DNA from 2 places in the Novosphingobium aeonii genome. Region 1 is predicted to be linked to the other one. Evidence: riboswitches for the same ligand, from Rfam matches in the RefSeq annotation. Region 1 holds a riboswitch; the other holds the start of a gene.
What was found. Region 1 has a riboswitch for cobalamin ahead of ACLIMP_RS21200 (TonB-dependent receptor). Riboswitches for the same ligand answer to the same signal wherever they lie in the genome.

Region 1 (3,571 bases):
CGCGATCTCGGCATTTCCTATCCAGTGGCGCTCGATAACGATCGCGCGATCTGGCGCGCCTTCCAGAACCTCTATTGGCCCGCGCATTACTTCATCGATGGCAAGGGACGGATCCGCTATCATCATTTCGGCGAGGGGGATTACGCGGAATCCGAAAGAGTCATCCAGCGCCTGCTGGCCGAGAACGGCAATGCCCCGCCCAGCCTGGAGGTCGTGGCGGTCAAGGGCTCCGGCGTGGGCGAGGCGCCGCAGAAGGCCACCAATCGCTCGCCCGAAACCTATCTGGGCTATTCACGAGGCGAACGTTTCGCTTCGGCGGGCGGTTATGTGCCGGACCGGCCCCACAGCTATGTGCTGGGGCAGTTGCCCGGCCGCAATGACTGGGGAATTGCGGGATCGTGGACCGCCGGGCCGGAGTTCGTCTCGCTGGATGCGGCGGGCGGGCGTATCGCTTTCCGCTTCCATGCCCGCGATCTTCATCTCGTGCTGGGGCCGGGGCCGCAAGGACGCCCGGTCCGCTTCCGCGTCACCGTGGACGGCAAGGCTCCGGGCGGCGATCACGGCATGGACGCGGACGCGGCCGGGCAAGGCACCGTGACCACGCAGCGGCTCTATCAACTGGTTCGCCAGCAGGGCACCGTGACCGACCGGACCTTCACCATCGAGTTCCTCGATCCGGGCGTGCAGGCCTTCGCCTTCACGTTCGGCTGAGGAGGCGGCGCGCCGTTTCGGCCCGTCATGCGGGGCTCAGCCGTAGGAAGGATCTTCCAGCGCGTTCATCCAGGCGGGACATTCGTTCTCCACGCCGCCACGGAACGAAGCGCTGTTGAAGGACAGGAAATCGTGCGCGGCGTCGCGCGCGGTCATCGATGCGGGGATACGATAGCTGGCGGCAACCGCATCGCCGCAGGTTGCCGTCCATCCGGCGATATCCCGTTCGCGCTGCATCCAGAGCTGGACGAGCCAGAGGAAGTCGTGTCGCTTGTCCTGTATCGTGGGCATCCCTCGGTCCTTCAAGGTTTCGGATGCCCTAGGTTGCACAACGGCTTTATTCCCGCAATATCCGCCACTTGCGGCACAGGCCGGAAAGGGCGCCGCCCCGCCTCGTTATCCGGGAACTGCCGAAGGGCTTGCATGGCCGCTGTCTTGCCGCCAATCGGTCCGGATGCGTATTGCTCTATTCGAACCCGAGATTGCCGGAAACGTCGGCGCCGTGCTGAGGCTTGGCGCGTGCCTGGGCGCGAGCGTGGATATTATCGAGCCGATGGGCTTCGTATGGGACGATCGGCGCGTAAGGCGGGCTGCCATGGACTATATCGACCATGTCACGATTACACGACACGCCAGCTTCGATGCCTTCAGGGCCGATATCGGGCCGAGCAGACTGGTGCTGTTCACGACCAGGAGCAGCCATTCGGCTTATGAATTCGGATTCAGGGTAGACGATGTCCTGCTCTTCGGAAAGGAGAGCGCAGGGGTGCCCCCCTCAGTGGCGGATGTCTGTGATGCGCGCGTGCGCATACCGCTGCGGCCGGAGGTGCGCTCGCTGAATCTCGCCACGTCGGCCGCGCTCGCGCTTGGCGAAGCCCTTCGCCAGACCGCGACTTTGCCGGGGTGACGGCTACCCGGCCCGCTTTCCCGGCGCGGCGGGCGAAAGCATCGCCGTAACAATACCTCACCTGCCATACACTCTTGAACACATTTCTTGCGTGGGTTAGCGGACTGCAACCGTTTCCTTCTTTCGAAGGCGGCGGGCAAGATCGCGCCGGTGCCTCGAAAGAGGCTTAATAGGGAACGCGGTGAGAGGGCTTCGGCCTTCGAATCCGAGGCTGTCCCTGCAACTGTAAGCGGTGAGCGCGATGCATATCGCGGCAGGCCAAGGAGCCTGGCCGCAGCCACTGGGCCGGACGCTAAATCCTGCGAGGCCTGGGAAGGCCGTGCATCAAGCGATGACCCGCAAGCCAGGAGACCTGCCGGCGTCTGGTCGCTCTCGCTTTGGTCCAGGGGATGGCCGAGGCCCGGTAATTTTTCCGTCTGAGCGACGAACGAGCGGTGGAAGCCGCATCGGTTCGTGTCGCGGTCGCCTCGGGCGTCCGGCCGATGGCGCGTGCCGACCGTCTTGGACGGCACGCTTCCACTCCCAGTCGCAGGCGCCGGGGGAATTGTAATGCAAATCAACACAAAGGCGGCATTCGCCCGCCTCGCCATGGGCGGGATCGTCGCGCTTGCCTCCGTTCCGGCTCTTGCCGGCGAAGTGGCTTCGGACGGGTCGGCTTCGGATGGCGGCAACAGCGAAATCCTGGTTTTCGGCCGGGGAGAGACCAAGATCGGCGAAGCCCATGCCGCCAGCGAAGGCAGCGTGGCAGGCTCCGACCTGCTGGTCCGTCCGCTGCTGCGCGTGGCCGAACTTCTCGAGGCTATTCCCGGCATGGTCGCCGCCCAGCATTCGGGCAGCGGCAAGGCGAACCAGTATTTCCTGCGCGGGTTCAACCTCGATCATGGTAGCGATTTCACGACCTATATCGACGGCGTGCAGATGAACCTGCGGACCCATGGTCATGGGCAGGGGTATCTCGATCTCAACGGTTTGATCCCGGAGATCGTTGCGCGTGAAGACTTCCGCAAAGGGCCTTATCGCGCGGACGGCGGCGATTTCGCCTTGGCGGGCACGGCCTACATGACGACGATCGCCGGCTTCGACCGCCCGTGGGTTTCGCTTGAGGGGGGCTCGTACAGCACCGGCCGTCTTGCAGCGGGCGGCACGATCAAAAGGCTTGGTTCCGGCGATCTTACGGTGGTGGGGCAGGCGAAGCGCTATGACGGGCCGTGGCAGCAGGAGGAGCACCTGCGCCATTATGCGGGCTTTGCGAAGTACAGCATGCCGCTGGGCGAAGGTGCGCTCCAGGCTTCGCTTCATGCCTACCACGCGACATGGCGTCCAACCGAGCAGATTCCCGAGCGGATCGTCGGTTCCGACATATGCGCCGACGTGTTCTGTTCGCCCGACCCGACGGCGCGCGGCCGGACCACGCGGTTCGTCGGCAATGTGGGGATCACGCAGGCGAGTTGGAGCGCCAACGTCTACGCCCAGTATTACGACTGGAACATGTATTCAAACCCGACTTATGTCGATCCCGACGGGACCAGCGCCCAGATCGACCAGTTCGACAAGCGCTGGGTTACCGGCCTCACGGCACGCAAGCACTGGAATCCGGCGCCGGAACTGGAACTCTCCATCGGCACCGAGAACCGCTTCGACCATATCGGCAGCGTTGGCGTGAATCGCACGGAAAGTCGCGAATTCCTGTACTCGCTGGGCCGTTATCACGTCGAGGAACTTTCCGGTGCGATCCATGGCGAGGCAACCTGGCAGCCGTTGGCGGGCCTGCGCCTGACGGGCGGTCTGCGGGGCGACTACTATCACTATTCCGTGCGCGCCAGAAACGCAGCGGCGGAAGAGCTTGGTGAGGGAAGCGGGCACGATTCGATCGTTTCGCCCAAGTTCTCGGCGGCCTATGAAGTTACCCGGCAGTTCGAACTCTATGCCAACTGGGGGCGCGGATTCCACTCC
Region 2 (3,571 bases), on a different replicon from region 1:
GGTGCAATGGCGCTGGCAGGCGAAGAGGCAGGGCATCTCGTGGACGGCAACGCCCTGCAGGTCGGGCTCCGCCGCCTGCACGTCGCGCATGGCCTCGGCCAGCAGCGCACCGCCGCGCTGGCCGTTTTCGTCATCGCGTGTCTCGGCGGAGTGGCGGCATGTGCTGCACACCAGCACGGCGGGACCGGGTTCGACGGGGCGCAGCATCAGAACCGGCTCCTCAGCCCGAGGTACAAGGTGCGGCCGAGCGTGCCGTAGCCGCTCACGGTCTCATAATTCTCGTTGCCCACGTTTTCGATACGTCCTTGAAGAATCAGGCCTTCCCTGACCTGCCACTGCGCGCGCAGGTCCACCAGCCAGTAGTCGCCGAGCATGGCGGTGCCGGTGGCGGCGTTGTAGCTCTCGCCCGAATAGCGCGCGGCCACGCTGGCGCGCAGGCCCTGCGGCAGGTCCACGCCGGCCTCGGCATTGGCGAGGTGCCGGGGCACGCGCTGGAGCTGGCGGCCGTAAGTGCTGCTGCCCGCTGTACGGTCCTCCGCCTCTATCAAGCTGTAGTTGCCCTGGGCGAAGAGGATTCCCCATCTGGCCGAAGCCGCCAGTTCCAGCCCGCGCGCGTGGCTCGCCTTGACGTTGGCGTAATAGCCGAAGCGCGATGTCGTGGTGCCGGGAACGTAGCACACGTCCGGCAGGGCGCCGCTGGTCGGGCAATAGGCGAAATCGATCAGGTTGTCGGTGTCCCGCTCGAACCAAGTCGCGGAAAGGCGCAGCACTTCGCCGAAACCCTGTTCCGCGCCCACTTCCCAGCCCCTGGCCTTCTCGGGCCTGAGATCCGCCGCGCCATAGAGGCTGAACAGCTGATAGAGCGAGGGCGCCTTGAAACCCTCGTCATAGCTGGCGCGCAGCACCGTGGCGCCGGCGTTGGGCGTATAGACCGCGCCCGCGCTGAACACCGTGCTGCCGCCGAAGCGCGACTGGTGATCGTAGCGCGCGCCCCCGTTGAGCGTCAGCCCGGCCAGCGGTGTCAGGCGCAGTTCGCCGTAGACGCTGTCCGTATCCGCCGTGGTGGGGGTGAGAACATAGGCCGCCGTGCTGTTGGAGGGCGAGGCGGTGGTCATCCGCTGCTCCTCGCGCTCGGCGCCGAACACGACCTGCACCTCGTCCGCGAACGCGTAAGTGCCCTGGTACTCGAAGCGGCGCACGCGGCCATGGGCGTCGAAGGTGATGGGGCGGATCGTCCGCGCGGGGTCGTAGTTCTCGCGGTCGGTCTCGGTCTGGAGCACGGCGACGCGGTTGGCCAGCCTGCCGCCCGCCAGTTCGAAATTGAGCCCGGCATAGCCCGACCATTCCCCGGTCCGGCCATAGGCCCGTGAATCGCCCGAGGTGCCGTCGAAATCGTTCTTCGAATCCGACCAGTAGCCGCGCAGGTCCAGCGAGACGCCCGGCGCAAGGCGGAAGGTCATGGTGCCGCTTGCGGAACTGCGCCGGTAGCCATCGTCCTCGGTGCCGTTGGAGCGGGCCGAGATGCCGTCGGTGGTGAAGCGGGAGGCCGAAATCCGCCAGTCGATCGCCTCGGAGGTGCCTCCCATCCCGGCGCGGGCCGAAACGGTATCGTGGGTTCCGGCCTCCAGCGCGAAGCTGCCTTCCAGCGGCTCGGTGGGACGGCGAGTGCTGACATTGACGACCCCGCCGATGGCATCGCTGCCCCACAGGATGGACTGCGGGCCGCGCAATATCTCGATGCGGTCGATATCGTCGACGAACAGGTTGGCGAAACCGTATCCCCCCGCCGTCGAGGAGGCATCGGACAGGCGCATCCCGTCGATCACCATGACGGTCTGCCCGGCATCGGCGCCGCGAATGCGCAGCGAGGTGGTGGTGCCGTAGCCACCGTTGCGCGACAGGCTGATGCCGGGCGTGCGCAGCAGCGCGTCGGTCAGCGCGATGGGCTGGGCGGCGACGATCTGCGCCTCGTCCAGCACGGTGACAGTATCGGCCACGCGGTCGGCCGCAACCGGCGTGCGCAGCGCGGTAACGACGATGCGCTCGCCGGAGGACGCGGCATCGGCCTCCTCGGCCAGCGCCGCGAGAGGGTGACAGGCCAGCGCAAGAGCAAGGGTGCTGGCGGCGGGTATTCGGCAGTTCACGGCATGTCCTTCAAGCGAGCGTCGAACCCGGCCGGGTCGGCACTCACGCGAAAGGCGGCAGTCGTTCGGCAGGCGACGACAGGCCCTTTCGCGCCGGGAGCCGGCACGGCAGTGGCTGTCGTTGCGCGAGGATAGCCCCGTTCGCCCGGCTCACCCTGTCCGGTCGAAGAACGACTGCGGCAGGCAGGTCTCCTGGCTCACGGGTCAATGCCGTTTCGGCCGCCTTCTCAGGGATTTGCACCCCCAATGGCGAAATGGCCGCACGGCTCTCCGCTTACAGTTGCAGGGGCAGCCCGGGTCTTGAACCCGCGTTCCCTTTTGATCCCCTCGCGGGGAACCTGTCGCAGCGGCGGCCCTATCGGGTGGCGGTCTGGCGTGCAAGAGCGCGCTGCTTGCGCAGCCTTGCGAAGTGCCATAGGTCCGGCCGCCGGAAGGGGGGAACCGAACCATCATGCACCACTGCCGAGCCTTTCCGTCCGGGCGATATCCGTGCCTCCGCGCGGTGGCTGCCCGATGACCGCCTGCCCCGCCCTGCTCGTCGCCGCGCCGTCCTCGGGACAGGGCAAGACGCTGGTGACCGCCGCCCTCGCCCGCCGCCATGTCCGTGCCGGGCGCCGGGTGCGGGTGTTCAAGTGCGGGCCGGACTTCCTCGACCCGATGGTCCACGAGATCGCCAGCGGCGCGCCCGTCCACCAGCTGGACCTGTTCATGTGCGGCGAAGACCAGTGCCGCGCGCTGCTGCACGAAGCGGCGCTGGAGGCCGACCTGATCCTTGTCGAAGGGGTGATGGGCCTGTTCGACGGCACCCCGTCCTCCGCCGACCTCGCCCGGCATTTCGGCCTTCCGGTGATGGCGGTGATGGATGGTTCCTCCATGGCGCAGACTTTCGGCGCGCTCGTCCACGGTCTGGCGACTTACCGCGAGGATGTGACCCTCGCCGCCGTGCTCGCCAACCGCGTGGGCAGCGAACGCCATGCCGAACTGCTGGAACGCGGCCTGAAGGAAGGCGTGCAATGGCTCGGCGCGATGCGACGCGACGAGGGTGCCGGCCTGCCCGAACGTCATCTCGGACTGGTACAGGCCGGTGAAGTCCCCGATATCGAAGCGCGGATAGACCGCGCCGCCGATCTCCTGCCCGAAAGCGCCCTGTGGCTGCCGGAACCGGTGTCCTTTCCGGCCGCGCCCCGCTGCGCCGCTCCGCCGCCCTCGCTGGCGGGCCGGCGCATCGCCGTGGCCCGGGACGAGGCGTTCGGGTTCATCTACCCGGCCAACCTCGCCTTTCTCGAAAGCGCGGGCGCCCGGCTGTCATTCTTCTCGCCCCTGCGCGACACGGCGCTGCCGGAATGCGACGCGCTCTGGCTGCCCGGCGGCTATCCCGAACTTCACCTCTGTGCGCTCACCGCGAACCGGACGATGATCGGGGCCAT

Region 2: it holds a riboswitch for cobalamin, as region 1 does, so the genes downstream of both, ACLIMP_RS00495 (TonB-dependent receptor plug domain-containing protein) here and ACLIMP_RS21200 (TonB-dependent receptor) in region 1, are expected to answer to the same signal.

The regions. Positions count from the first base shown of each region.
Region 1 covers NZ_CP176833.1:1,333,021-1,336,591, reverse strand. The annotation lists gene ACLIMP_RS21215 (cytochrome c biogenesis protein DipZ) at 1-711, shown strand, start outside; gene ACLIMP_RS21210 (hypothetical protein) at 748-1,002, opposite strand; gene ACLIMP_RS21205 (tRNA (cytidine(34)-2'-O)-methyltransferase) at 1,166-1,618, shown strand; cobalamin riboswitch at 1,750-1,992, shown strand; gene ACLIMP_RS21200 (TonB-dependent receptor) at 2,168-3,571, shown strand, end outside.
Region 2 covers NZ_CP176832.1:89,561-93,131, forward strand. The annotation lists gene ACLIMP_RS00490 (DUF1636 domain-containing protein) at 1-207, opposite strand, end outside; gene ACLIMP_RS00495 (TonB-dependent receptor plug domain-containing protein) at 207-2,144, opposite strand; cobalamin riboswitch at 2,310-2,501, opposite strand; gene ACLIMP_RS00500 (cobyrinic acid a,c-diamide synthase CobB) at 2,634-3,571, shown strand, end outside.